DNA from 3 places in the Pseudomonas sp. S3_E10 genome. Region 3 is predicted to be linked to each of the others. Evidence: predicted binding sites of a transcription regulator. Region 3 holds the regulator's gene; each other region holds the start of a gene.
The links. Region 3 encodes FliA, which starts transcription of late flagellar genes. Its sites were predicted from a motif close to CTAAAGTTTNNNNNNNNNNNGCCGNTAA; they were not measured.

Region 1 (10,018 bases), 3.0 Mb from region 3:
ACAAGCTGCTGCGCCTGACATTGGATATCGGTGACGAGCAACGCAACGTATTTTCCGGAATCAAAAGCGCTTATCCGGACCCGTCCAAACTCGATGGTCGCCTGACCATGATGATCGCCAACCTCAAGCCTCGGAAAATGAAGTTCGGTATTTCCGAAGGCATGGTGATGGCGGCCGGCCCCGGCGGTGAAGAGATCTACCTGCTGAGCCCTGACAGCGGCGCCAAGCCGGGCCAGCGCATCAAGTAAGCCCTGCCCAACAGCCCTGTCGTCTCGGCGACAGGGCTTTTCAGCTAGTGCCCCTCTCTTGGTTGCCGGATAATCAGGTTCTGTTTGTTTAACCGGCATGCCCTGGGGATTGTCATCACTCGGGTGACGCTCCTGGGTTTCAACGCAATGACCAACGCATGAACCTCATTCAACGTATCGACGCGCTCCTGCCACAGACCCAATGCGGCAAATGCGGGCATCCGGGCTGCAGGCCTTACGCCGAGGGTATTGCCCAGGGTGAGGCGATCAACAAGTGCCCGCCGGGCGGCCAGGAAACCATTATCGGGTTGTCGCAGTTGCTGAGCGTGCCGGTACTGAAGCTGGATACAACCCGGGGCGAGGCGCCTGCACAGGTGGCGTATATCCGTGAAGCTGAATGCATCGGCTGCACCAAGTGCATCCAGGCGTGCCCGGTGGACGCAATCGTCGGCGCGGCCAAGTTGATGCACACAGTGATCATCGACGAGTGCACGGGCTGCGACCTGTGCGTAGCGCCCTGCCCGGTAGACTGCATCGAAATGCGCCCACCAACGACAGTCCTGGCGATTGTGGGCGGCCTGGCGAAGAGCGACGAGGAGCGCCGCCAACGCGATTTCAAGCGCAACCGCGCACGGCAGCGCTTCGAACAACGTAACGCGCGCCTACACCAGGAAGAAGAACACAAATTGGCCGAGCGCCTTGCCAGGCTCAAGCGATCGCCGGCGATAGAGCCCGTTCAACTTGACGAAGCACAGGCTGCCCGGGACGCGGCGGTAAAGAAAGCCAAGATCAATGTCGCGATGAGCCGCGCCCAGTTGCACAAGTCCTTGAAGGCGTTTGGGCATCCACCGACCTTTGAGCAACAATCGCAATTGATTGCGCTACAGCAACAGTTCGAAACGTCGGAGCAGGCACTGGCCGCCCTAGAGGCGAGCCATACAATCACGCCGACGCCGCCCTCCAGTAATGCCGATCTAAAACGCGCCAAGATTCAGCTGGCTATGCGCCGCGCCGAGCTGAAAAAAGCCCAGGATCAGCATGCCGACCCGCAACAGTTGGCCCAAGCGCAACACCGATTGGATGAAGCACAGCGCCAGGTAGATACCCATGGTGCTTGACCCACTACTCGATACAACGCTGATCGAGCGTAAGGACCCCTGCGCCCCATGAATGCCGCAAAACGTCTGGAAATTTTCCGCCGGTTTCACGAAGACAATCCGGAACCCAAGACCGAACTCGCCTACTCGTCACCGTTCGAGTTGCTGATTGCGGTAATTCTGTCGGCGCAGTCCACGGATGTTGGCGTCAACAAGGCCACCGCAAAGCTGTATCCCGTCGCCAATACGCCAGAGGCGATCTATGCCTTGGGTGTGGAGGGTTTGTCGCAATACATCAAGACCATCGGCCTGTACAACAGCAAGGCCAAGAATGTCATCGAGACCTGCCGCCTATTGATAGAACGGCATGGCAGTGAAGTACCGCAAACGCGCGAAGCGCTGGAAGCGTTGCCGGGTGTGGGGCGAAAGACCGCCAATGTGGTACTCAATACCGCGTTTCGGCAACTGACCATGGCCGTGGACACGCACATTTTCCGGGTGAGCAACCGTACCGGTATCGCTCGCGGCAAGAACGTGGTGGAAGTAGAAAAGCAGCTCATGAAGTTCGTGCCCAAACCCTATCTGCTGGACTCCCACCATTGGCTGATTCTTCATGGGCGCTACGTTTGCCAAGCCCGCAAGCCACGTTGCGGGAGTTGCCGCATCGAAGACCTGTGCGAATACAAGGACAAGACGTCCGACGATTGAGCGATCATTAACTTTTTCGATGAGTCGATTGAAAAAATCTTTTTTACCGCTTCATCAATTCTCGTTATAAGGAGCGCCAACGGCAGTCTTAGCCTGGAGTTAACCTTATGAGCACTGGCAAGGAACAACTGGAAGTAGAAGACGACCTCGTTGAGTCGGATGACGATGTGGCAGAAGCCCCTGTAGAGGTGGCAAAAACCAATCTAAGCAAACGCCGCACCATCGACAATCTTCTGGAAGAGCGACGCTTGCAAAAACAATTGGCCGATTACGACTTCGACCTCTGAACAAGCGACCAACGACCGGAAGCCTCCCTGACGGAGGCTTTTTTCTGCCGGTTGCCCTGGTTATTCGGGGAGTTGCGTCACCCCTATACCAGTCCGTTACGCTGCGCCAACTCGATCAAGTCAACCAGCGACCGAGCATTGAGCTTGAGCAACAGGCGAGTCTTGTAGGTGCTGACGGTCTTGTTGCTGAGGAACATACCGTCGGCGATCTCCTTGTTGGTCTTGCCCCGTGCCAATTGTTGCAACACCATCATCTCTCTGCCCGAAAGGCGCTCGACCATATCGGCTTCGCTGGCGTTGCCCATGGTGGAGCGCACGGAATTGAGCGCCTGGTTTGGAAAGTAGCTGTAGCCTGATAGAACAGCCTTGATCGCACTCAGCAACTCGGTCAGGTCCTGTTGTTTGCACACGTAGCCGGCAGCGCCTGCCTGCATGCACCGCATGGAAAAATGGCCAGGAGCCTGAGAGGTCAGCACCAGCACCTTGAACGGCACAGATTGTTTGGTTGAAGACAGCCGGCAAATAACCTCCAGGCCATCGAGTTTGGGAATCCCAATATCCAATATAACAATGTCCGGCATATGCTCCCGTGCAAGTTGCAACGCGTCGACACCGTTGTCGGTCTCGGCAACGACCTCATAACCATGACGTTCCATTAGCATACGCACAGCAAGACGAATGACGGGATGATCATCCACGATCAGCACTTTATTCATGAGAAAGTCCAATTTCGCTGTTCGAATTATTTAGAGCAAACACAATAGCCTAGTCGTTTCCTAGTTGGCATAGCGTTCCCCCCCGAGCAACAGCAAGCAGAGACGTAACCCACAGAGATAAAAGAAATGCCCTACAAAAAAACGCCGACTCAGATGTGTCTTGCTTTACAGAGCCTTTCAGACCTTTCCGGGGGCTTACATATTTTGAGGGAAATGACCCGACGATTAAGGGGCGGCGGTAAACGCGCCGCGCATGGCGTTCAGGCAAACCCTGCTGCACGGGGCATTCAGGAGCGGGACCGCGTGAAAACAAATAGTGTGTTTCAGTTCCCTTTAACATATTTATTAGATCCTTGTTTCCTACAGAACTTTCAGCGGCAAATAGACTCACCACAGTTTCATAAGTGAACTTTCTGTAAGACCAGTTCCTACACAGGTGTAAAAATTCATTCCCCTTTAAAACAACCCGCTTTAGGGCCGATACAAAATCGGTCCCACACGAACTTGAGCAATCATTAAATGGATAAACAACGCGTATTTATCCAAGGCTTTCGGCCAAAAAAAATGGCCCCTTTTAAGGGGCCATCCTTCACTGCGGATACAACAATCAGAACAACGAGCGGCCTTTGTTGGCAGCGATGCGCATGCGCAAGGCATTCAACTTGATAAAACCAGCTGCGTCCGCCTGGTTGTAAGCACCGCCATCCTCTTCGAAAGTGGCGATGTTGGCATCGAACAGCGAATCATCGGACTTACGCCCGGTGACAATCACATTGCCCTTGTACAGCTTCAGGCGCACAACGCCATTCACGTGGGCCTGGGAGGCATCGATCATCTGTTGCAACATCAGACGCTCAGGGCTCCACCAGTAGCCGGTGTAGATCAGGCTGGCGTACTTGGGCATCAGCTCGTCTTTGAGGTGAGCCACTTCACGATCCAGGGTAATGGACTCGATGGCGCGGTGAGCGCGCAGCATGATGGTGCCGCCCGGGGTTTCGTAGCAACCACGGGACTTCATGCCCACGTAACGGTTCTCGACGATGTCGAGGCGGCCGATGCCGTGTTCGCCGCCGATACGGTTCAGGGTCGCAAGCACGGTGGCCGGGGTCATTTCGACGCCGTCCAGTGCCACGATGTCGCCGTTGCGGTAGGTCAGTTCCAGGTACTGCGGTTTGTCTGGAGCGTTCTCCGGAGAGACGGTCCATTTCCACATGTCTTCTTCGTGCTCGGTCCAGGTGTCTTCCAGCACGCCGCCTTCATAGGAGATGTGCAGCAGGTTGGCGTCCATCGAGTACGGGGACTTCTTCTTGCCGTGGCGCTCGATCGGGATCGCATGCTTTTCAGCGTAATCCATCAATTTTTCACGGGACAGCAGGTCCCATTCACGCCAAGGTGCAATTACTTTCACGCCTGGTTTGAGAGCATAGGCGCCCAGTTCGAAACGCACCTGGTCGTTACCCTTACCGGTAGCGCCATGGGAAATAGCGTCAGCACCGGTTTCATTGGCGATTTCGATCAGGCGCTTGGCGATCAGCGGACGTGCGATGGAGGTACCCAGCAGGTACTCGCCTTCGTAGACGGTGTTGGCGCGAAACATCGGGAAAACGAAATCGCGGACGAACTCTTCGCGCAGGTCGTCAATGTAGATCTCTTTCACGCCCATGGCTTGCGCCTTGGCACGTGCTGGCTCGACCTCTTCGCCCTGACCCAGGTCAGCGGTGAAGGTCACCACTTCACAGTTATAAGTATCCTGCAGCCACTTGAGGATCACCGAAGTGTCCAGGCCGCCGGAATACGCGAGAACGACCTTGTTTACGTCGGCCATGCCATCACTCCACGGGGTTGTACGGAAAGGCGTCGATTCTACCGACCAAAACCGTGGTTTTACAGGGGCGCGACAGCAAATGAAGATAAAGCGACAGATTATGTCGAGCGGGCGACCGATGGTCGCACGCTACGAGCGCACTTATGACTGCCGTTATGAAGTGTGCGCAGGATTGCTCGGGCCACTGGCCTGGGGAGCCGGTTTCTCCGGAGCCGCTACCCGCTCAAGCTGAATATTCACACGGCGGTTGCGGGCCCGGTTGGCGGCATTGGTGTTGGGCACCAAGGGGTAGCTTTCGCCATGGAAACGCAGGGTGACCTGGGATTCCTGAATGCCGTTGGCCTTGAAGTAATCCATCACCGCCAATGCGCGACGACGCGACACATCGCGATTGCTCAGGCGGTTGCCACTGTTGTCCGAATGACCGTTCAACTCGATATGGTTGACGGTTGGATCCGCCTTCATGAATTCGAGAATCACCGACAATTTCTGTTTGGCCGCTGCATCCAATTCGATACCGCCGCCGGGGAAGCCGACTTCGGTCTGCTTGACCTGATCGTAATTCATCGGCAACAGCTTGGCGGTGCACAGCTGATAATCGCTGTAGGCCTTGTTGAACTTGACCGGCAACAGGCGAATTTCCGAGTAGCCGCCCTCACGCGCATAATGCCGAACAGTCGGCGAGCGCCCTTCGAGCAAGCCATTGAACAGGCGACCAGCCTGAGCCTGGGAGCTGTTAAAAAGCACATCGCCACTGCCGGCGCGCACGGCACCGAGGTTGATGTCGCCACGCCCCGGCTGCCAGGGAGCAGCAGCGGCCAGTAGGGTGGCCGACCCGGCGCCCAGCGAGCCGCCATAGGCTTTCAGACGGAAAGTCGCTTGCTCACCGGCCCGGCGTACGAACTCACCCGAACCGAAGTCGGTGATCGGCTGGGTCAGTCGGCACTCGAACTTGTCGCCTTCCACCTTCCACTCAATGTTCTCCAGACGTGTCTGGAACGTGAGGGCCATCGCAGGCAGGCTGGCGAACACACTGAGCAGGGCTAGATAATGCTGGCGCACGGGAGGCTCCACTGGTTTCTACAACACTTCAAAGCGTCATACATCGATAAGGCATACGAAAGGCTATCGGATGCATCCTGCAAAACTTGATAGCGAGTGCCTGCAAGAGTCTTTTCCGGTAGCATTCCCACCAGATTGACCCGCCTGGAATCCCCAATGTCCGACCGCCTGACCCTGCTGCGTCCCGACGACTGGCATATTCATCTTCGCGATGGTGCTGCGTTACCTCAAACCGTGGCCGATGTTGCGCGTACGTTTGGCCGCGCCATCATCATGCCTAACCTGGTACCACCGGTACGCAATGCCGCTGAAGCCGACGCCTATCGCCAGCGAATCCTCGCTGCACGACCGGCCGGCAGCCGCTTTGAGCCGTTGATGGTGCTCTACCTGACCGATCGCACCCAGCCCGAAGAAATTCGCCAGGCCAAGGCCAGCGGTTTTGTGCACGCCGCCAAGCTGTACCCGGCCGGCGCGACCACCAACTCCGACTCCGGCGTAACCAGCATCGATAAAATCCTGCCGGCCATCGAAGCCATGGCTGAAGTGGGCATGCCGCTGCTGATCCACGGTGAAGTTACCCGTGGCGACGTGGACGTGTTCGACCGCGAGAAGGTCTTCATCGACGAGCATATGCGCCGTGTGGTCGAGCTGTTCCCGACCTTGAAGGTGGTGTTCGAGCACATCACCACCGCCGATGCCGTGCAATTCGTCACCGAGGCTTCGGCCAACGTCGGCGCGACCATCACCGCGCACCACCTGCTCTACAACCGCAACCACATGCTGGTGGGCGGGATTCGGCCGCATTTCTATTGCCTGCCGATCCTCAAGCGCAACACCCACCAAGTGGCCTTGCTGGATGCCGCGACCAGCGGCAATCCGAAGTTCTTCCTCGGCACCGACTCCGCGCCCCACGCTCAACACGCCAAGGAAGCCGCGTGCGGCTGTGCCGGTTGCTACACCGCGTACGCCGCCATCGAGCTGTACGCCGAAGCGTTCGAACAACGCAATGCACTGGACAAACTCGAAGGTTTCGCCAGCCTCAACGGCCCGAAGTTCTATGGCCTGCCGGCGAATACCGACCGCATTACCCTGGTCCGTGAAGACTGGACCGCCCCTGCCAGCCTGCCCTTTGGCGAGCTGACCGTTATCCCGCTGCGCGCCGGTGAAACACTGCGCTGGCGCCTGCTGGAGGAAACCAAGTGAGTGAAGACCATTACGACGACGACCAGGAACACGGCGGCGGCGGCGGCTCGCGCCACCCGATGGCCGAACGTTTTCGCGGCTACCTGCCGGTCGTTATTGACGTAGAAACCGGTGGGTTCAATTGCGCCACCGACGCCCTGCTGGAAATTGCCGCCACCACTATCGGCATGGATGAACAGGGCTTTGTGTACCCAGAACACACCCACTTCTTCCGCGTCGAGCCGTTCGAAGGCGCGAACATCGAAGCCGCAGCCCTGGAATTCACCGGCATCAAGCTCGATCACCCACTGCGCATGGCGGTAAGTGAAGAAACGGCCCTGGCCGATATCTTCCGTGGCGTGCGCAAGGCGCTGAAGGCCAACGGCTGCAAGCGCGCGATCCTGGTCGGGCATAACAGCAGCTTCGACCTGGGTTTCCTGAATGCCGCCGTGGCGCGCCTGGACATGAAGCGTAACCCGTTCCACCCATTCTCCAGCTTCGACACCGCGACCCTCGCCGGTCTGGCGTACGGCCAGACTGTACTGGCCAAAGCCTGCCAGGCAGCCGGTATCGACTTCGACGGGCGCGAGGCCCATTCGGCCCGCTACGACACCGAGAAGACTGCGGAGCTGTTCTGCGGCATCGTCAACCGCTGGAAACAGATGGGCGGCTGGGAAGACTTCAACGACTGAGAGTCTCCTGAACGCGCCGCGTACCCAATGTGGGAGGGAGCTTGCTCCCGATGGCGGCGTGTCGGTGATGTATCCATGGGTTGATGCACTGCAATCGGGAGCAAACCCCCTCCCACAAAAAACCGGCCTTCACAGGCCGGTTTTTTTTACCTTGAATCCGGCTTACAGCTTGCCGGCGTTCTCGGTCAGGTAGGCTGCAACACCTTCCGGCGAAGCGTTCATGCCCTTGTCGCCTTTCTTCCAGTTGGCCGGGCAGACTTCGCCGTGCTCTTCGTGGAATTGCAGGGCGTCGACCAGGCGGATCAGCTCTTCCATGTTACGGCCCAGCGGCAGGTCGTTGATGATCTGCGAGCGCACAACGCCCTTGTCGTCGATCAGGAACGCGCCACGGAATGCCACGCCGCCTTCGGACTCAACGTCGTAGGCCTTGGCGATGTCGTGCTTCATATCGGCAGCCATGGTGTATTTGACTTTGCCGATGCCGCCATCGTTGATGGCCGTGTTACGCCAGGCGTTGTGAGTGAAATGGGAGTCGATGGAAACGGCAACCACTTCAACATTACGCGCTTTGAAATCGTCCATGCGGTGGTCCAGAGCGATCAGCTCCGAAGGGCAGACGAAGGTAAAGTCCAGTGGGTAGAAGAACACCAGGCCGTATTTGCCTTTGATGGCTTCGGACAGTTTAAAGCTGTCGACGATTTCGCCATTGCCGAGAACGGCCGGTACGTCGAAATCCGGGGCTTGTTTGCCGACGAGTACGCTCATTGGGTATCTCCTGATGCAGGGGTGACGATTGAAGTAAAAGGACCGGTCATGAGTCTGCCGCGTTTAAGCGACAGGCCTGTGACGCAGTCACGCTTCGTGAAGACCGACCATCATACACGGAAAAAACCGTTCGTCAGCGCGAGGGCGATGGCGGTAAATAGCCTACGAATCTACTTTGACAATCATTCTCGTTAACATTAAGATCCATCGCACTTAAGCCTTAAACCCGCGACGGTTCTCCCTTATGTATGTGTGCCTGTGTACCGGCGTCACCGACGGACAAATCCGCGAAGCAATCTACGAAGGTTGCTGCAGCTACAAGGAAGTGCGTGAAACCACCGGCGTTGCCAGCCAGTGTGGTAAATGTGCTTGCCTCGCCAAGCAAGTGGTACGGGAAACCCTGACGCAGCTGCAGACAGCCCAGGCCGCGCTCCCCTATTCAACTGAATTTACACACGCCTGATAACGCGTGTTTTAAAGAACCGGACTTAGTGTCCGGTTTTTTTATGCCTGTAATTCAATTAGTTAGCGCCAAGACGCGGAACACAAACATTCTTATTCCGATTAATTTTCATTTATTATTCAATAACTTAGGTTTGACACTAAGGTTTTCGCCGCTCAAACTCCGCCCTATACACAGCTATTACAGGGCAGGACCCCAGTCATGAAAGGCGACATCTCAGTCATCCAGCAACTCAACAAAATCCTTGCCAATGAACTGGTCGCGATCAATCAGTACTTTCTGCATGCACGCATGTATGACGATTGGGGCCTGGAAAAGCTCGGCAAGCGCGAATACAAAGAATCGATCAAGGCCATGAAAGACGCGGACGCGCTGATCAAACGCATCCTGTTCCTGGAAGGCCTGCCGAACGTGCAGGACCTGGGCAAACTGAATATCGGCGAGCACACCCAGGAAATGATCGGCAGCGACCTGGGCTTTGAACGCAAGAGCCACAGCGACCTCAAGGCCGCCATCGCGCATTGCGAAGCCCAAGGCGACTTCGGCAGCCGCGAACTGCTGGAAGATATCCTGGAAGACCAGGAAGAACATATCGACTGGCTGGAGACCCAACTGGGCCTGATCGACAAGGTAACGCTGGAAAATTACCTGCAATCGCAGATGGGTGAATAACCCTTCGCCCACAGGTACAAAAAAGCCCCGCTCTCGTATGAGAAGCGGGGCTTTTTATTGCGTGGCCTTTTACAACAGCATCAAGCTTCAGTCTTGCCTGCCGCTTTTGTCGCTGCGTCTTTGATCAACGCTTGCAACGAACCATCAGCCGCCATTTCGGTAATGATGTCGCTGCCGCCGACCAGCTCACCCGCCACCCACAGTTGCGGGAAAGTCGGCCAGTTGGCGTACTTGGGCAGGTTGGCGCGGATTTCAGGGTTTTGCAGGATATCCACGTAAGCGAACTTCTCGCCGCACTGCA
Region 2 (10,018 bases), 140 kb from region 3:
GCGCCCTTGGCATCCGAACCGTGGCACACCGCGCAGTTGGAGGCGAACAAACGCCCGCCCATTTTCAGCGCTTGCGGGTCCTTGGCCACTTCTTCCACGGGCATGGCCGAGAATTTGGCGAAGATCGGCCCGAACTTGGCGTCGGCCTTGGCCATTTCCTTGTCCCACTCCTTGGCCTGGGTCCAGCCGCCTTCATAACCGGGCAATATGCCTTTCCAGTTGCCCAGGCCCGGGTAGAGCACCAGGTAGCCGACGGCAAACACCAGGGTGCCGGCGAACAGCATGAACCACCACTGCGGCAGGGGGTTGTCGTATTCCTCGATACCGTCGAAGGCGTGGCCCATGGTCTGGTCGACGCTGCCCTTGGTCTCGCCCTTGCGGGTGCCGATCAACAGCCAGGTCAGGCCGATCAGGCTGCCGATGGTCAGTACACAGATCCATGTACTCCAGAATAGGGTCATGGCCGGGTGCTCCTTATTGCAGGCTCTTCTTGAGCGTCGGATGGAGAAGGTTCATCGGCGAAGGGCAGCAGGCGCGCCTGCTCGAATTCCGCATTGCGCCGGTTGTTGAACACCCACAGTGACAGGCCGATAAAGGCGATGGCGACGACCAGCGTGCCAAGGCCGCGGATGGTGCCCGCATCGAATTCAAATCCCATGGCTCACCTCTTGCTCTTGATGGCGGTGCCGAGCACTTGCAGGTATGAAACCAGCGCGTCCATTTCGGTCTTGCCCTTGAGGCTGGCGACGGCGCCACTGATGTCGTCGTCGGTGTACGGCACGCCGAGGGTGCGCATCACCTTCAACTTGCTCTCGGTGTGGCTGCTGTCGACCTGGGCCGTGACCAGCCATGGATAGGCCGGCATTTTCGACTCCGGTACCACGTTGCGCGGGTTGTACAAGTGCGCGCGATGCCAGTCGTCCGAGTAGCGTGCGCCGACGCGTGCCAGGTCCGGCCCGGTGCGCTTGGAACCCCACAGGAAGGGGTGGTCCCACACGCTTTCACCGGCGACCGAGTAGTGGCCGTAACGTTCGGTTTCGGCGCGGAACGGACGGATCATCTGCGAGTGGCACTGTACGCAGCCTTCGCGGATGTAAATGTCGCGGCCTTCCAGTTGCAGCGCGGTGTAGGGCTTCATGCCTTCGACCGGCTTGTTGGTCACGTCCTGGAAGAACAGCGGGACGATCTGGGTCAGGCCGCCGATACTCACGGCGAGTACCATCAGCAACATCAGCAGGCCGACGTTTTTTTCAATCGTTTCGTGTTTCATCACGGACTCCTCAGGCCAACTGCGCAGTGGCAGTGGCTTCGACAGGCTGCGGCGAACGCACGGTGCGCCACGTGTTGTAAGCCATCAGCAGCATGCCGCTGAGGAACACCGCGCCGCCCACCAGCCGCACGATGAAGCCTGGGTGGCTGGCCACCAGGGTTTCGACGAAGGAGTAGGTCAAGGTGCCGTCTTCGTTGACCGCACGCCACATCAGGCCCTGGGCGATGCCGTTGACCCACATCGAAGCGATGTAGAGCACGGTGCCGATGGTGGCCAGCCAGAAGTGCGCGTTGATCAGGCCGAGGCTGTACATCTGCTCGCGACCGAAGATTTTCGGGATCATGTGGTACAGCGCGCCGATGGAGATCATCGCCACCCAACCCAGCGCCCCGGCGTGTACGTGGCCGATGGTCCAGTCGGTGTAGTGGGAGAGGGCGTTGACGGTCTTGATCGCCATCATCGGACCTTCGAAGGTCGACATGCCGTAGAAGGCCAGGGAGACAACAAGGAAGCGCAGGATCGGGTCGCTGCGCAACTTATGCCAAGCCCCCGAGAGCGTCATCATGCCGTTGATCATGCCGCCCCAGCTTGGCGCCAGCAGCACCAGCGACATCACCATGCCCAACGACTGCGCCCAGTCCGGCAGCGCGGTGTAGTGCAAGTGGTGGGGGCCGGCCCAGATGTACAGGGTGATCAGCGCCCAGAAGTGCACGATGGACAAGCGATAGGAATACACCGGACGCTCGGCCTGCTTGGGTACGAAGTAGTACATCATCCCCAGGAAACCGGCGGTGAGGAAAAAGCCTACCGCGTTGTGCCCATACCACCACTGCACCATGGCATCCGTCGCACCGCCGTAGAGGGAGTAGGACTTGGTCAGGCTGACCGGGATTTCCAGGTTATTGACGATATGCAAAATCGCCACGGTGATGATGAACCCACCGAAGAACCAGTTACCGACGTAAATGTGCTTGGTGTTGCGCTTCATCACCGTGCCGAAGAACACGATGGCGTAGGCCACCCAGACAATGGTGATCAGGATGTCGATCGGCCATTCCAGCTCGGCGTATTCCTTGGAACTGGTGTAGCCCAGCGGCAAGGTGATCGCGGCCAAGAGGATGACCAACTGCCAGCCCCAGAAGCAGAACGCGGCGATTTTCGGCGCGAACAGCTGAGTCTGGCAGGTGCGCTGCACCGAGTAGAACGAGCTGGCAAACAGCGCGCAGCCACCGAAGGCGAAGATCACCGCGTTGGTGTGCAGCGGGCGCAAGCGGCCGAAGCTGGTCCAGGGCAAATCGAAGTTGAGCGCGGGCCAAACCAATTGGGCGGCGAGAAAAACCCCGAGCCCCATGCCGACGATGCCCCACACCACCGTCATAATGGCGAATTGGCGGACCACCTTGTAGTTATAGGCGGTACTTAAAGTAGTGTTCATGGTTCCCCATCCACGGTTCAACCCAAGCAAGTGCGGCACTTGGGCTGGAGTTATAGGCAGACTAAATAGCGAGGCAAGCATGGGCAAAGAGCACAAGGCCAGTATTGACGGGGATCAATGGGCGCAGTGTGCGCGGGAACATGGGTGGTTATGGGATGTCGCATCGGGCCCGGCGGCGGGTACCGCGCCGACGCTGATCCTGGCCCACGGCGCCGGCGCCCCGATGGACTCGTCTTTCATGAGCGACATGGCTGCACGCCTTGCCGGGCATGGCGTGAACGTGTTGCGCTTCGAGTTTCCCTATATGGCTCAGCGTCGGCTGGACGGCGGCAAACGCCCACCGAACCCGGCGCCGAAACTGCTGGGTGCTTGGCGTGAGGTGCATACCGTAGTGCGACGCCATGTCGCTGGGAAACTGGCCATCGGTGGCAAGTCGATGGGTGGGCGCATGGCCAGTTTGTTGGCCGATGAAGTCGGCGCCGATGGCCTGGTGTGCCTGGGGTATCCCTTCTATGCGGTGGGTAAGCCTGAGAAACCACGGGTCGAGCACCTGGCGGGCTTGAAAACACCGACGCTGATTGTGCAGGGCGAGCGCGATGCCTTGGGCAATCGGGCGGCGGTAGAAGGCTATGATTTGTCGCCGAGCATCGAGGTGATGTGGCTGGAGGCGGGGGATCATGACTTGAAGCCGTTGAAGGCTTCCGGGTTTAGCCATGAGCAGCATGTGGAGGCTGCGGCAGTGAGGGTGGCCGGGTTTCTCGGCGCCCTCTAGGGCCCTATCGGGGGCAAGCCCCCGATAGCGGTTTACCGGTTAAACCGCTCCACCAGCGAGTACTGGGTATTAGCGGTATGCGTCAGCTCTTCACTCAACTGCGCCGAGTTCAACGCCTGCTCCGAGGTCTGGTCCGCCAGCAACGCAATGGTGCTGATATTGCGACTGATCTCCTCGGCCACCGAGCTTTGTTCCTCGGTCGCCGCGGCGATTTGGGTTGTCATGTCGGTGATATGCGCCACCGCCTCACTGATGCCCACCAGCGCCTGGTCTGCTTCCATCACCCGCGCCACGCCTTCTTCGGCCTGGCGATGCCCGGCGTCCATGGTCTGTACGGCGGCGGAGGCGGTTTGCTGCAGCTTGGCGATCAGGGCATGGATCTGCCCGGTCGATTCAGCCGTGCGTTGCGCCAGTTGGCGAACCTCGTCAGCCACTACCGCAAAACCACGGCCCATTTCGCCGGCACGTGCCGCTTCGATGGCTGCGTTCAATGCCAGCAAGTTGGTCTGGTCGGCAATGCCTTTGATCACGTCAACCACGCCACCGATCTCATCGCTGTCCTTGGCCAACTGCGTGACGGTCACCCCCGTTTCCCCGACGGCCAGCGACAAGCGCTGAATCGCCTCGCGGGTTTCCCCGGCGATATCGCGACCGCGACCGGTCAGGCGGTTGGCCTCCTGGGTCGCATCGGCGGTGCGCTGCACGTGGCTGGCCACTTCCTGGGTCGTCGCCGCCATCTGGTTGACCGCCGTGGCCACCTGTTCGGTTTCGACGCGCTGGCGTTCCAGGCCGCTGGAGCTGTTGTGCGCCAGGGTGTTGGACTGCGCGGCTTGGTCGTTGAGGTGTTCGGCGGTGTCCTGCAAGCGCGTAAGACAGGTCTTCAGACGTGCCTCCTGGCTGAGGATCGACATCTCCAGGCGCGCCTGGGCGCCACGGCTGTCGGTGTACATCTGCGCGATCAGCGGGTCGGACGTGGTTTGCTCGGCCAGGCGCAACAGGCGCTTGAGCCCGCGCTGCTGCCAGCTCAGGCCCAGCAGGCCCAACGGTACCGACAAGCCCGCCGCCAGGGCAAAGCCCCAGTGGGAATTGAGCGACGCGCCGATCATGAAACTTAACTGGCTGATCAGGATAAATGGCACCCAGTCCTGCAACACCGGCAGCCACTTGTCCCGCTGGGGAACGGCCGACTTGCCCTGGTTGATGCGTTGGTAGAGCGCTTCGGCCCGGCGGATCTGCTCGGTGGTGGGCTTGATGCGTACCGATTCGTAGCCGACCACCTGATTGCCTTCGAAGACTGGCGTCACATAGGCGTTAACCCAGTAATGATCGCCCGTCTTGCAGCGGTTCTTGACAATGCCCATCCATGGCAAGCCTTGTTTGAGCGTTGACCACATATGCCCGAACACTGCAGCCGGCACATCCGGGTGACGTACCAGGTTGTGCGGCGCACGCAGCAGTTCTTCACGGGAGAACCCACTGATCTCGACGAACGCGTCGTTGCAGTAAGTGATCACGCCTTTGGCATCTGTGGTGGAGATCAACCGTTGCTGAGCGGGGAAGGTACGTTCGCGCTGGGTAACGGGTTGGTTATTACGCATGGTTTTTTTATCCGCAAGGCTTTGAAGGGTTGTCGGCCGTGATCTGTGATTGTTGAGTGGATTTTCCGATAAGCAGTGTAGACACAGTCCCGGCGCAAGGGCGCGAGCATTCATGTGGCGTACACCGATGGGCTGCAGAGCGTGGGGTGTTTTTGCGGGCGTTCGGTTGTTTGAGGCGCAAAATCGACACGTCCCTTGGCAGGCTTTTTTCCTGGGCCATAAAAAATAGTTTTTGTCTGTCGGATGACGGGTCTTTTCCTAGACATAAATGACCATTTAAATAAGAATGTTCGGGGTAATTTGTAAGAGAAACGCCATAACCTCCTCCAAACGCTCCGGCGATTTGATTTTTTAGCTCAAAGACTCTAGTCGCTTTGCTTTCGAGTCTGTTCGTCGCGAGGAGGCGAGGGCGACGGCCGAAATAAAATGACATTGCGTAAAGGAGTACAGTGTGGCACTCGTTCCAGTCATTATTTGCGGCGGTGCGGGTAGCCGTCTGTGGCCTGTTTCCCGTTCAGCGCATCCCAAACCGTTTATTGAATTGCCAGATGGTGGCAATTTAATTCGGAAGACTTATGCTCGTGCCTTGGCTTTGGAGTCGGTCAGCGAAGTATTGACCATCACCAATCGTGATCTTTATTTCAAGACGCTCGATGAGTACGGCGCGCAGGCTCCGGAATTCACCAATTTAAGTTTCGTTCTGGAGCCATTCGGACGTAATACGGCTGCCGCAGTCGCACTCGCGGCCCAGGAAGTTGCACGAACTCATGGGCAAGATGCCATCATGTTAGTGCTGCCTGCCGATCACTTAATAGATAATCACGCTGCATTTGCCCAGGCCGTTTGCTCTGCTTCGGAACTGGCAAAAGACGGCTGGCTGGTGACGTTCGGTGTAAAACCGGAGTTTGCGGAAACCGGTTACGGCTATATCCAAAAAGATAATGACGGCCCCCTTGGTAATGGGTTCAAGGTCAAACGTTTCGTCGAGAAACCGGACCTGGAAACGGCTCAAGGGTATGTGGCGTCGGGCGATTATTTTTGGAACTCCGGCATGTTCTGCTTCCGCGCGGGTACGCTGATCCAAGAAATGCAACTGTGCGCGCCGGATGTATCCAGCGCCGTGGACGCGTGCCTCGCAGGTTCCGGCATGATGACGGGTAGCAGCCACCGCAGCCTGCACTTGGAGCCGGGCAGCTTTGCCAGGGTGCCGGACATCTCCATCGACTTCGCACTGATGGAGCGCTCAAGCAAAGTGGCGACGGTGCCTTGTGACATCGGTTGGAGCGATATCGGTTCGTGGAACGCCATGAGTGAACTGTCCCCGGCGGATGAGCACGGCAATCGCATTGACGGCGAGGCTATTTGTCATAACTCCAACAACAACTATGTGCGCAGCCATCGCCGACTGGCGGCTTTGGTCGGCGTTCAAGACCTGATCATTGTCGACACGACCGATGCCCTGCTGGTTGCACACAAAGATCACGCGCAAGACATCAAGGCTATCACTGCTCAGTTGAAGAAAAATGGGCATCAGTCCCATCTGGACCACACCACCGTGCGTCGTCCGTGGGGGGCCTACACCACCTTGGAAGACGGGCAGCGCTTCAAGATCAAGCGCATTGTCGTCAAGCCCCAAGGTTCGTTGTCGCTGCAGATGCACCATCACCGCAGCGAGCACTGGATTGTGGTCAGCGGTATGGCACGCGTGGTCAATAATGACCGCGAATTTCTACTCAATACCAATGAATCAACCTTCATTCCTGCCGGGCACACCCATCGGCTGGAGAATCCGGGGGTCATTGACTTGGTATTGATCGAAGTGCAGAGCGGTGATTACTTGGGTGAAGACGATATCGTGCGGTTCGAGGATATTTACGGTCGGGCCGGCATCTGAGTCATGCGCCGTTGGAAACACGTTTGAGGGCTCGCGGTTTGCCCGGCATCGCTTGGGTTGGGGTAGAGGATTATTCACCCATTGGCGCAGGTTGCGATTTAAGTGCTGATGTTGCCCAGCGTGCCGCCTGCGAAGTTGCAGGGTATTGAAGTAAATGCACTGTCGGGATTGTTTGCGACGCAGAGATTTTGATGAGGTTCACACCGCCGTATTTACAGTTGAGCCGAATGTAAAGTGAAACTCCATTGCGCATGCCCAAGAGCATTCATGGGGCAATTGTGCCGCTGGTTTTTTGCTGGTGTAACAAGATCAATTTTTGGTAAGCGCGTCGCTTGGGCGTGCTCATGTTTTCGGATAGAACGGGTAATGGACTGTACTCTTCATTACGATCTGAGTAGGTCAGCCTCGTTCGTTATAGGATTTATTTTCGAAGGGGATTTTTCATGAAAAAAGCAATTATCACCGGTGTTACTGGCCAAGACGGTGCGTACCTTGCTCAGCTCTTGCTGGAAAAAGGCTACACCGTATATGGCACCTATCGCCGTACCAGTTCGGTCAATTTCTGGCGGATGGATGAGCTAGGTGTCACCCAGCACCCAAACCTGCACCTGGTCGAATACGATCTGACGGATCTGTCCTCCAGCATTCGTCTGCTGCAGACCACGCAGGCCACTGAAGTCTACAACCTGGCTGCCCAGAGCTTCGTCGGTGTGTCCTTCGACCAGCCGGTGACCACCGGTGAAATCACGGGCTTAGGCGCGGTCAATTTGCTGGAAGCCATCCGCATCGTTAACCCGAAGGTGCGCTTCTACCAGGCCTCTACTTCGGAAATGTTCGGCAAGGTTCAAGCGATTCCACAGGTCGAATCCACGCCCTTTTATCCGCGCAGCCCATACGGCGTTGCCAAGTTGTACGCGCACTGGATGACCATCAACTACCGCGAGTCCTACGGGATATTCGGGACCAGCGGTATCTTGTTCAATCACGAGTCGCCACTGCGCGGCCGTGAGTTTGTTACCCGTAAGATCACTGACTCCGTCGCCAAGATCACCCAAGGCAAACTGAGCGTCCTGGAGCTGGGCAACATGGACGCCAAGCGCGATTGGGGTTTTGCCAAAGAGTACGTGGAAGGTATGTGGCGCATGCTGCAAGTCGATGAGCCAGACACCTTCGTGCTGGCGACCAATCGCACTGAAACAGTACGTGACTTTGTATCGCTGGCATTCAAAGCGGTTGAGATCGACCTGGAATGGAAAGACAAGGGTGACCAGGAGCACGCGATTGACGCACGCACCGGCAACACCGTGGTGCGGGTCAACCCGAAGTTCTACCGACCTACCGAGGTGGAGTTGTTGATCGGCGATCCAGCAAAAGCCAAGGCGGTCCTGGGTTGGGAACCAAAAACCAGCCTGGAGGAACTGTGCCGGATGATGGTTCAAGAAGACTTGCGTCGTAACGAACAAGGCTTTTCGTTCTAAGGCCAGAAGGGCGCAGTCACTTGCGTTGCAGTGGGCGGGTTCTATTTGAACCCGTTCGGTCCTACTTATGTTGTTCAGGCCAAAGGTGAATAGCGGTGAAACATGTTCTGGTGACTGGAGCCAACGGCTTTGTCGGTAAAGTCCTGCTCGGGCAACTATTGGCGGCAGGCTATCGAGTAAGTTGTGCTTGCACTACGCCCAACCCGTCACCTCGTGAAGGCGTGGAGCAGGCCATACTGGATATCCGTGATCCAAGTGCCTGTGCGGCGACGCTTGAACGGTTAAAGCCAACCCATATTATTCACCTGGCGGCCATTTCCCACGTGCCAACCAGTTTTCAAGACCCTCTGCTGACTTGGAATACCAATGTCATGGGCAGCCTGAATCTGCTGGAAGCCGTGAAACAGAAGGCTCCGGATGCCTTTGTTGTGTTCGCCAGTTCCTCTGAAGTGTATGGCGAGGCGTTCAAGGCTGGCGTAGCGCTGGACGAAAGCAGCCCGTGCTTGCCGATGAACCCTTATGCGGCCAGTAAATTGGCTGCGGAGTTGGCACTCGAGCAGTATTTCAAGCAGGGTATGCGAGGCGTGATTGCGCGCCCTTTCAACCATATTGGCAGCGGCCAGTCTCCTGACTTCGTGACGGCATCGTTTGCCCGACAGATCGCACGCATCGAAAGCGCAGAACAAGCGCCGGTCATGCAAGTCGGCAATCTGGAGGCATGCCGCGATTTCCTCGATGTGCAGGATGTGTGTGCCGCTTACGTGCAGTTGCTCAAGCTGAGCGATCGTCACGATTATCCCCGTTTGTTCAATATCGCATCGGGGCAGTCGCGAAAAATTCGCGACATTCTTGACGAGATGATCAGCCAAAGTACCGTGGATATTTCTGTTGAGCTTGACCCTCAACGCTTGCGGCCGTCCGATATCCCGGTCGCGGTGGGTAACTGTGACCGCATCCGCGACGTGCTCGGCTGGCAGCCAACTATCCCGCTGGAAGACACCCTGGCTTCGTTGTTGGCTGACTGGCGGTCGCGCACAGACGCATAAAACGTGTCCTCACCGAGCAACTCGCGCCTACAATTTTTGCGGGCGCAACACCAACCCCAACGCCCCCCCAATCAACACCCCTCCATACACGTGCGCCATCGACAACGGCTCCCCCAATAGCAAAGCCCCCCACAACACTCCAAACGGTGGGATCAAAAACGTCGTGGTCATCGATTTCACCGGTCCGATGGATGTCAGCAGCCGGAAGTACAAAACATACGCGAACGCTGTACACACCAAGCCCAACCCCAGCAGCGACATCCACACCTGCCACCCACCCCAGCTCGCGGGCGGATGGCTGATGGCGCTGTAGGCAAACAACGGCAGCAGGAACAACGTGGCGCCGAGCATGCTGCCCAACGCCGACAGGCGGCTGTCCAAGCCGCCGCGTTGGTCCAACCAGCGCCGCGCCAGGAACCCGGCAAAGCCATAACAGGTGGTGGCCAGCAGGCAGGCCAGCGCACCCGTCAACAATTCCAGGTCAAACGCCACTGGCCCCGCGCGGGTCAGTACGCCCACGCCGAA
Region 3 (10,018 bases):
GCAGGGCTTCGAATTCGTTATCCGTGATCAGGCCATCAGCGGCAGGCTGCGCAGGGGCGGCAGGCGCAGCGGCGGTGGCGGCGACTGCCGGCAAGGCATCGGCCGCAAAGGTGCCTTTGCCGTGCAGTTGGTCGAGCAACGCTTCGAATTCGTCGTCGGTGATGTCGGTGCTGACCGGCCCGCCCGCTGCGGCAGGTGCAGGAGCGGCAGCGGCAGGCGCCACCGCATCAGCGGCGAACTGGCCTTTGCCATGCAGCTGGTCGAGCAGCGATTCGAATTCTGCGTCGGTAATGTCTTCGCTGGTCGGCGCCGCTGCCGGGGCTTCGGCGGCCGGTGCTTCGGCTTCGGCCTTGACGGCACTGAGGGAGTTGAGCAGTTGTTCGAACTCAGTGTCCGTGACATCCGCTTCAGGCTCCGCCACAGGCTCCGGCGCCGCTTCAACCACCGGCGCGCAAGTGTCCGCAGGCTCTGCATAGCGCGCCAGGGCCGCCAACAGTTCCGGCGTGGCCGCCGTGATCGGGGCACGTTCACGCACTTGGCTGAACATGCCGTTGACCGCATCCAGTGCTTCGAGAATCACGTCCATCAACTCCGAATCAACGTGACGCTCACCCTTGCGCAGGATGTCGAACACGTTCTCGGCGATGTGGCAGCACTCCACCAGCTCATGGAGCTGGAGGAAGCCGGCGCCCCCTTTTACAGTGTGAAAACCGCGAAAAATTGCATTGAGCAGGTTCGCATCATCCGGGCGGCTTTCCAGCTCGACCAGTTGCTCGGACAGTTGCTCTAAAATTTCGCCGGCCTCTACAAGGAAATCCTGAAGGATCTCTTCATCGGCGCCGAAGCTCATGTGGGTGCTCCTTAGAAGCCTAAACTGGATAACAGGTCATCTACGTCATCCTGACCTGACACAACGTCTTCACGTTTATCGGCATGAATCTGCGGACCTTCACCCTTGGCGAGATGTTTTTGTGGATCTTTTTCCGAGAGGATCGCTTCGCGGTCATGTTCAATGCCGGCAAAACGGTCAACCTGGCCTGCCATAAGCACCAATTTGAGCAAGTTGCTTTCCACTTCGGTGACCAACTGGGTCACACGCTTGATCACCTGACCGGTGAGGTCCTGGTAATCCTGGGCCAGCAAAATATCGTTGAGGTTGCTGGAAACCGTGCGGTTTTCCTGCTCGCTGCGCGACAAGAAGCCTTCAACCCGACGTGCCAGCTCACGAAACTCCTCAGCCCCGACTTCCCGGCGCATGAAGCGGCCCCAATCGGCGCTCAGGGCCTGGGCTTCAGTGGCCATGCCGTTGACCAGGGGCGTGGCGTTCTCCACCAGGTCCATGGTGCGGTTGGCCGCCGCCTCAGTCAGCCTGACCACATAGGACAGGCGTTCGGTGGCATCGGTGATCTGTGAGATTTCTTCGGCCTGGGGCATGTGCGGGTCAATCTGGAAATTGACAATCGCACTGTGCAGCTCGCGTGTGAGCTTGCCCACTTCCTGATACAGGCCGCGGTCACGGGTCTGGTTGAGCTCATGGATCAACTGCACCGCGTCGCCGAACTGGCCTTTTTCAAGGCTGTCGACCAACTGGTGAGCATGTTTTTTCAGGGTCGACTCAAAGTCTCCCTGTGACGTTTCGTTATGCTCCATAGCTCCCCCGCGATGGCATCAGCCGTGGATGCGTTCGAAGATTTTTTCGATCTTCTCTTTCAAGGCCAGTGCAGTGAATGGCTTGACCACGTAACCGTTAACACCCGCCTGGGCAGCTTCGATGATCTGCTCACGCTTGGCTTCGGCGGTGACCATCAGCACGGGAAGGCTGCGCAGCTTTTCGTCGGCCCGCACATGACGCAGCAAGTCGATACCGGTCATGCCCGGCATGTTCCAGTCGGTTACCAGAAAGTCGATGCTCCCGCTGTTGAGGATCGGAATCGCCGTAAGGCCATCATCCGCCTCGACCGTGTTTGTGAACCCAAGGTCACGCAACAGGTTTTTTATGATCCGCCGCATCGTTGAGAAGTCATCAACGATGAGGATTTTCATGTTCTTGTCCAATTCGACCTCCAAGCAGTCTTAAACGCGCCCAGCACCTGGACGCGTCATTTCAATCAACAGGCATTACACAAAAAGGACTGCCGGGGGCACCACGGGCCGAACCCGCGAAGATCCATCACCTTCGCGGTATCGCTTTGCAGTGTCCCCACACTGCCTGTCAGCGCGCTCGCCACTCTCCCAAACGCCCCCGCAAGCGAGCGGCGCACTGGCTGTGTAACTGGCTGACTCGCGATTCGCTGACCCCCAGGACCTCACCGATTTCCTTGAGGTTCAGCTCTTCGTCGTAGTACAGCGCCAATACCAGTCGCTCACGCTCAGGCAAATTGGCAATCGCGTCCGCCAACGCACCCTGAAAGCGTTCATCTTCCAGGTCTCGCGCCGGCTCCATATGAGTACTCGCGCCGTCCTCGTGCAGCCCTTCGTGTTCACCGTCCTGCAACAGGTCGTCGAAACTGAACAGGCGGCTGCCCAAGGTGTCGTTCAAAATCCCGTAATAATCGTCGAGACTCAATTGGAGTTCGGCCGCAACTTCGTGATCTTTAGCGTCGCGACCGGTTTTTGCTTCAATTGCGCGAATTGCGTCACTGACCATGCGCGTATTGCGGTGTACCGAACGAGGCGCCCAATCACCCTTGCGCACTTCATCGAGCATGGCGCCCCGGATACGGATACCCGCATACGTCTCGAAACTCGCGCCTTTGGTGGCATCGTATTTGGTTGACACTTCGAGCAGGCCAATCATGCCGGCCTGGATCAGGTCTTCGACCTGGACGCTGGCGGGCAGGCGTGCCAGCAGGTGATAGGCGATGCGCTTGACCAGCGGCGCATAACGCTCGATCAACTCGCCCTGACTGTCACGGGCGGACTTCTTGTAGGCGTTATAGCCGTTCGCTGTCATAGCACGGGTCCTGCGCTCGTCTGATGTACCAATCGCTCGACGAAAAACTCCAGATGCCCCCGTGGGTTGGCGGGCAACGGCCAAGTATCGACCTTTTGGGCAATAGCCTTGAACGCCAATGCGCATTTGGAACGAGGGAACGCTTCGTAGACCGCACGCTGCTTTTGCACAGCCTTGCGCACACACTCGTCGTAGGGAACTGCACCGACGTATTGTAAGGCGACATCGAGGAAGCGATCCGTGACCTTGGTCAACTTGGCGAACAGGTTGCGCCCTTCCTGCGGGCTCTGGGCCATGTTGGCCAGTACGCGGAAGCGGTTCATGCCGTAGTCACGGTTAAGTAATTTGATCAGGGCGTAGGCGTCGGTGATCGAGGTGGGTTCATCGCAGACCACCAGCAACACTTCCTGCGCCGCGCGCACGAAGCTGACCACGGATTCGCCGATCCCGGCGGCGGTGTCGATCACCAGCACGTCGAGGTTGTCGCCGATATCGCTGAATGCCTGGATAAGGCCGGCATGCTGCGCCGGGCTCAGGTGCACCATGCTCTGGGTGCCGGAGGCGGCCGGCACGATGCGGATCCCGCCAGGGCCTTGAAGCAGCACATCGCGCAGCTCACAGCGCCCCTCGATCACATCGGCAAGCGTGTGTTTGGGCGTCAACCCCAGCAGAACGTCGACGTTCGCCAGTCCCAGGTCAGCATCCAGCAGCATGACGCGACGGCCAAGTTCTGCCAGGGCCAGGGACAAATTCACTGACACGTTAGTTTTTCCGACGCCACCTTTGCCGCCGGTCACCGCGATCACCTGTACGGGATGCATGCTGCCCATTTTATTTCTTTACCTTGTCTTGCTTAGACGCAGGCTACATGGCTTGGCCGCGTGAATCGCTTGCAGACCATCGATGTAGATACTTTTCACGGTGTTCATCTGACTCAACCGACCCGTTTTGCCGGGTTGTGATAGAGATCGGCGAACATGTCGGCCATCGCTTCCTCGCTAGGCTCGTCTTGCATTTGTACGCTGACGGCGCGGCTGACCAACTGATGACGGCGCGGCAGATGCAGATCATCCGGGATCCGCGGCCCATCGGTCAGGTAAGCCACCGGCAGTTCGTGGCTGATAGCCAGGCTCAGCACTTCACCCAGGCTGGCGGTTTCATCCAGTTTAGTCAGGATGCAACCGGCCAGCCCGCAGCGTTTGTAGCTGTGATACGCAGCGGTAAGAACCTGTTTCTGGCTGGTGGTTGCAAGCACCAGGTAATTTTTTGACTTGATGCCACGCCCGGCCAGGCTTTCGAGCTGCATACGCAACGCCGGGTCGCTGGCTTGCAGGCCGGCGGTGTCGATCAGCACCACGCGCTTGCGCAGCAGCGGGTCGAGGGCATTGGCCAGGGATTGACCGGGGTCGACATGGGTAACCGGCACATTGAGGATGCGGCCCAGGGTCTTGAGCTGTTCCTGGGCGCCGATACGGTAGCTGTCCATGCTCACCAGCGCGATATTCTGGGCGCCGTACTTAAGCACATAACGGGCGGCAAGCTTGGCCAGCGTGGTGGTCTTGCCCATGCCGGCCGGGCCGACCATGGCGATCACTCCGCCCTCTTCCAAGGGTTCGATCTGTGGCGTGGTGATCATCCGCGCCAAGTGGGCCAGCAACATGCGCCAGGCCTGGCGAGGCTCTTCGATTTCGTGGGTCAGCGCCAACAGGTCGCGGGACAACGGGCCGGACAGGCCGATGCGTTGCAGGCGACGCCACAAGTTGGCCTGTTGCGGTTTGCTGCCTTGCAGTTGGGTCCAGGCCAGCGAGCCGAGCTGCACTTCGAGCAACTCGCGCAGGCCATTGAGTTCAAAGCGCATCGAGTCGAACGCGCGCTGGTCGACTGCGGCGGCCGGGGCGGGCGCGGCAGGACGCGGCGGTTCGATGAAAGTGGGCTCGACCAACGGCTCGGCAGCCGTCAGCGGCAGGCCGGCGAACAACTGGCGATTGGTGGTGGCATCGCTGTCGCCGCGCATGCTCAGTTCGGCCTGGGCCGAGACGATGCGCGAGGCAGTCTTGCGCAGCTCGTCTTCAAGCTCCATGTTCGGCACGCGCGGCGCCAGGGCCTGGGGGGTGTAATCCAGGGCAGCCGTCAGCTCGACACCGCCGGCAATACGACGGTTACCGATAATCGCGGCGTCGGCGCCCAGCTCATCACGGACCAGTTTCATGGCCTGACGCATATCGGCGGCGAAAAAACGCTTCACTTGCATAACCCACTACCCTCAGCCGTTGGGCCCTACTGTCGCGACGATAGTCACTTGCTTGTTGTCAGGAATTTCCTGATAAGCCAAAACGTGCAAATTCGGTACTGCCAGGCGCCCGAACCGCGACAACATTGCCCGGACCGGGCCTGCCACCAGCAGAATCACCGGTTGGCCCTGCATTTCCTGGCGCTGCGCGGCGTCGATCAACGAACGCTGCAGTTTTTCAGCCATGCTTGGCTCCAACAGAACGCCCTCTTCCTGGCCTTGTCCTGCCTTCTGAATACTATTGAGCAATATTTGTTCCAACCTTGGTTCCAAGGTGATCACAGGCAGCTCAGAGTCAAGCCCTACAATGCTTTGCACGATTGCACGCGACAATCCGACACGCACCGCCGCCACCAGCGCGGCGGTATCTTGACTCTTGGCGGCATTGTTGGCGATGGCCTCGGCAATGCTGCGAATGTCGCGCACCGGCACCTGTTCGGCCAGCAGCGCCTGCAGCACTTTGAGCAGTTGCGACAGCGACAGCACGCCCGGCACCAGCTCTTCGGCGAGTTTTGGCGAGGCCTTGCCCAGCAAACCCATCAATTGCTGGACTTCTTCGTGACCGATCAACTCGTGGGAGTGCTTGTACAAAATCTGGTTGAGGTGGGTGGCGACCACGGTGCTGGCGTCCACCACGGTATAGCCCAGGGACTGCGCCTGGCTGCGCTGGCTGATTTCGATCCATACCGCCTCCAGGCCAAAAGCCGGATCTTTGGCGGTAATGCCGTTGAGGCTGCCGAACACCTGGCCGGGGTTGATCGCCAGCTCGCGGTCCGGGTAAATCTCGGCTTCGGCCAGGATCACCCCCATAAGCGTCAGGCGGTAGGCACTGGGCGCCAGGTCGAGGTTGTCGCGGATGTGCACGGTGGGCATCAAAAAGCCCAGGTCCTGGGACAACTTCTTGCGCACCCCCTTGATCCGCGCGAGCAATTGGCCGCCCTGGTTGCGGTCCACCAGCGGAATCAGGCGGTAGCCGACTTCCAGGCCGATCATGTCGATGGGCGTCACGTCGTCCCAGCCCAACTCCTTGGTTTCCTGGGCACGGGCCGGGGATGGCAGCAGCTCCTGCTGGCGCGCGACCTCCTGCAGCGCCTGCACTTTGACTGCGTTTTGCTTTTTCCAAAACAGGTAGGCACCGCCGCCGGCCAATGCGGCCATGGTCAGGAACGACACATGAGGCATGCCCGGCACGATACCCATGATCGCCATAATGCCCGCCGCCACGGCCAGGGCCTTGGGCGAGGCGAACATCTGCCGGCTGATCTGCTTGCCCATGTCTTCGGAGCCCGACGCACGGGTCACCATGATTGCAGCGGCTGTTGATAACAACAGTGATGGCAATTGCGCCACTAAACCGTCACCGATGGTCAGCAAGGCGTAGACCTTGCCCGCGTCGCCGAAGGTCATACCGTGCTGGAAGATACCCACGGCAATGCCGCCGATCAGGTTGATGAACAGAATCAGCAGGCCGGCGATGGCGTCACCGCGCACGAATTTGCTGGCGCCGTCCATGGAGCCGTAGAACTCGGCTTCCTGGGCCACTTCCAGGCGGCGCGATTTGGCCTGGTTCTGGTCGATCAGGCCGGCGTTGAGGTCGGCGTCGATGGCCATCTGCTTGCCGGGCATGGCGTCGAGGGTAAACCGCGCGCTCACCTCGGAAATCCGTCCGGCGCCTTTGGTCACCACCACGAAGTTGATGATCATCAGGATCGCGAACACCACGATACCGACCACGTAGTTACCACCGATCACCACTTCACCGAAGGCCTGGATCACCTTACCGGCCGCGGCGTGGCCGTCCTGGCCATGAAGCATCACCACGCGGGTAGAGGCCACGTTCAACGCCAGGCGCAGCAGAGTCGCCACCAGCAAAATCGTCGGGAACACCGCAAAATCCAGGGGCCGCAGGGCATACACGCACACCAGCAGCACCACCACCGACAGGGCGATGTTGAAAGTGAAGAACACGTCGAGCAGGAACGGCGGCATCGGCAACATCATCATTGCCAGCATCACCAGCAACAACAACGGCACACCCAGATTGCCCCGCGAGAGGTCAGTCAGGGTCGTACGGGCCGTGCCGAGCATTTGAGAGCGATCCACCACCGGTATTCCTCGTAACGTAAAGCAAACTTTTGACGCCGGGAGGCATCCTGGTGGCGGTATTGCAAGAAGCTGTCCAACTTTGGTTTGGGGGCGTGAACAACCTCACAAGCGAGCGTTTCTACAGCCCTAGCCCCAGTTAAATGTGGGAGGGGGCTTGCTCCCGATGGCGGTGTATCAGGCAATAGATTAATTGGCTGAACCACCGCTATCGGGAGCAAGCCCCCTCCCACATTTGGATGTGTGTGCGTCCAGCGCTACCCCGCAACGGGTCGTACGTTCATAGCCTGAGGCCCTTTCTTTCCTTGCTCGCTCTCGAACTCAACCTTCTGATTTTCTTCGAGCGTCCTGAACCCTTCACCCTGGATCGCGGAAAAGTGAACAAAGAGATCAGCTCCACCCTCATCCTGAGTAATAAACCCAAAGCCCTTTTCCGCGTTGAACCACTTCACCGTACCCCTAGCCATTGTCGTTCTCCCTAATCGTGACTGAGCCGCGACTCAGATATCGGCGCTCGCATCAACACGCAACGCATAAATGCCATCGGGCCGATGAATCATTCGAAAGGTCAGTTTTTTACCTGCATAAAGCACCGTCCCAGCCCAATCGTCCCGGCGAATCATCACGCCCTCTTCCCCGGAGCGCGGCACAACCCACCCCAACCCGGTCTCGGGGTCATACGATCCGACACGCCCTCTGTACCTATTCACCGCCACGCTCCCAGCCTCTCGTCTACGACCTGTGCGCCGTGCCTGCTGTAATGAAACCCGGGCGAGCGGCGGCTGGCTACTGTCAGAGTTGACAGGTAGACACCGATTGAGAAGAGGTGGTAGCGGCAACCGTTGAAGGCCAGGTGAGATGCGAATTAAGAGTCGCGGCGCAATTCCGGCGGAATCGGCAGGTCCTTGAGCGGGTCCGGGCGTTTGCCCGTGCCGGCGCGGTATTGGCGGATTTGATAGACATACGCCAACACCTGCGCCACGGCCAGGTACAACCCGGCAGGGATTTCCTGGTCGAGGTCGGTGGAGTAGAAGATCGAACGCGCCAGCTCCGGCGATTCCAACAGCAGGATGTCGTTGGCCACGGCGATTTCGCGGATTTTAAGGGCGGTGAAGTCACTGCCCTTGGCCAGCAGCATCGGCGCGCCGCCCTTCTCCGGGTCGTACTTGAGGGCCACCGCATAATGGGTCGGGTTGGTGATGACCACATCGGCGTCAGGCACTGCGGCCATCATCTTGCGCTGGGACATTTCGCGCTGCAGTTGGCGGATACGTTGCTTGACCTCGGGCCGGCCTTCCTGGTCCTTGTGCTCGTCACGCACTTCCTGCTTGGTCATCAGCAATTTCTTGTGGCTTTCCCACAGTTGGATCGGCGCATCCACCGCCGCAATGATGATCAAACCGGCCGACATCCACAGCGCGCTCCAGCCGACCACCTGCACGCTGTGGATGATCGCCGACTCCAGCGGCTCGTGGGCGATGCGCAGCAAATCGTCGACGTCGGACGACAACACCGACAGCGCCACGAACAGAATCAGGATGAATTTGGCCAACGCCTTGAGCAGTTCCACCAGCGCCTTGGCGGAAAACATGCGTTTGAGCCCGGCGGCCGGGTTCATGCGGCTGAATTTGGGCGCCATGCTGCCGGCCGCGAACAACCAGCCACCAAGGGCGACCGGGCCGATCAGCGCGGCCAGCAGCAAGGTAATCAGAATCGGCTGTACCGCCAGGATCGCGATTTTCCCCGAGTGCAGCAGGTATTGCCCCATGGAGTCCGGGTTGAGCAACACTTCACGGGGCAGGCTGAAGTTGTGCTTCATCAATTCCAGCAGGTCCAGCGCCAGACCACCGCCGTAGATCAGCAAGGCGCCGGCACCGGCCATCATGGTCGCAACGGTATTGAGTTCTTTGGAACGGGCAATCTCGCCTTTTTCCCGGGAGTCCTTTTTACGTTTCTCCGTGGGGTCTTCTGTCTTGTCCTGACCACTCTCGCTCTCGGCCATGGCTCAGCGCGCCCGTGCCAGGTCACGTAAGAACTGCAGGGCATCGGTCGCCAGCGGTTGATACTGATTGAGAATGTCGGCCATGCCGATCCAGAAAATCCACATGCCCAATACGAGGGTCAATGGGAAACCAATGGAGAAGATGTTCAGTTGCGGTGCGGCGCGGGTCATCACGCCGAACGCGATATTGACCACCAGCAGCGCAGTGATCGCCGGCAGTACCAACAACAGGGACGCGCCCAACACCCAGCCCAGGCGCCCCACCACTTCCCAGAAGTGATTGACCACCAGCCCCGAGCCCACCGGCAGGGTGGTGAAGCTTTCGGTCAGCACCTCGAACGCCACCAAGTGGCCGTTCATGGCCAGGAACAGCAAGGTCACCAGCATGGTCAGAAATTGCCCGATCACCGCCGCCGACACGCCGTTGGTGGGGTCGACCATGGACGCGAAACCCATGCCCATCTGGATCGAAATGATCTGCCCGGCAATCACGAACGCCTGAAAAAACAGCGACAGGGAAAACCCCAGCATGGCACCGATCAACACCTGCTCGGCGATCAGCAGCAACGCGCTCAGGTCCAGCGCATTGACCGGCGGCATCGGCGGCAACCCCGGCACGATCACCACGGTAATCGCCACCGCGAAATACAGGCGAATACGCCGTGGCACC

Region 1: a site for FliA is predicted at 6,007-6,034, ahead of AB4N98_RS06910 (flagellar protein MotY). Genes of this name have one in related genera too.
Region 2: a site for FliA is predicted at 5,105-5,132, ahead of AB4N98_RS20070 (methyl-accepting chemotaxis protein). Genes of this name have one in related genera too.

What each region holds. Positions count from the first base shown of each region.
Region 1 is NZ_CP162743.1:1,538,568-1,548,585, forward strand. It holds gene metG (methionine--tRNA ligase) at 1-248, shown strand, start outside; gene rsxB (electron transport complex subunit RsxB) at 407-1,366, shown strand; gene nth (endonuclease III) at 1,415-2,053, shown strand; gene AB4N98_RS06895 (PA3496 family putative envelope integrity protein) at 2,161-2,340, shown strand; gene AB4N98_RS06900 (response regulator transcription factor) at 2,424-3,056, opposite strand; gene AB4N98_RS06905 (argininosuccinate synthase) at 3,664-4,881, opposite strand; gene AB4N98_RS06910 (flagellar protein MotY) at 5,035-5,943, opposite strand; gene pyrC (dihydroorotase) at 6,100-7,146, shown strand; gene rnt (ribonuclease T) at 7,143-7,817, shown strand; gene AB4N98_RS06925 (peroxiredoxin) at 7,980-8,582, opposite strand; gene AB4N98_RS06930 (bacterioferritin-associated ferredoxin) at 8,827-9,045, shown strand; gene bfr (bacterioferritin) at 9,247-9,717, shown strand; gene grxD (Grx4 family monothiol glutaredoxin) at 9,798-10,018, opposite strand, start outside.
Region 2 is NZ_CP162743.1:4,365,548-4,375,565, forward strand. It holds gene ccoP (cytochrome-c oxidase, cbb3-type subunit III) at 1-461, opposite strand, end outside; gene AB4N98_RS20050 (cbb3-type cytochrome oxidase subunit 3) at 458-658, opposite strand; gene ccoO (cytochrome-c oxidase, cbb3-type subunit II) at 662-1,270, opposite strand; gene ccoN (cytochrome-c oxidase, cbb3-type subunit I) at 1,281-2,705, opposite strand; gene AB4N98_RS20065 (alpha/beta family hydrolase) at 2,785-3,477, shown strand; gene AB4N98_RS20070 (methyl-accepting chemotaxis protein) at 3,510-5,075, opposite strand; gene AB4N98_RS20075 (mannose-1-phosphate guanylyltransferase/mannose-6-phosphate isomerase) at 5,527-6,969, shown strand; gene gmd (GDP-mannose 4,6-dehydratase) at 7,413-8,447, shown strand; gene AB4N98_RS20085 (GDP-mannose 4,6-dehydratase) at 8,543-9,493, shown strand; gene AB4N98_RS20090 (DMT family transporter) at 9,521-10,018, opposite strand, start outside.
Region 3 is NZ_CP162743.1:4,502,035-4,512,052, reverse strand. It holds gene AB4N98_RS20740 (chemotaxis protein CheA) at 1-850, opposite strand, end outside; gene AB4N98_RS20735 (protein phosphatase CheZ) at 862-1,650, opposite strand; gene AB4N98_RS20730 (chemotaxis response regulator CheY) at 1,669-2,043, opposite strand; gene fliA (RNA polymerase sigma factor FliA) at 2,213-2,953, opposite strand; gene fleN (flagellar synthesis regulator FleN) at 2,950-3,783, opposite strand; gene flhF (flagellar biosynthesis protein FlhF) at 3,888-5,204, opposite strand; gene flhA (flagellar biosynthesis protein FlhA) at 5,217-7,331, opposite strand; gene AB4N98_RS20705 (cold-shock protein) at 7,604-7,813, opposite strand; gene flhB (flagellar biosynthesis protein FlhB) at 8,212-9,348, opposite strand; gene fliR (flagellar biosynthetic protein FliR) at 9,352-10,018, opposite strand, start outside.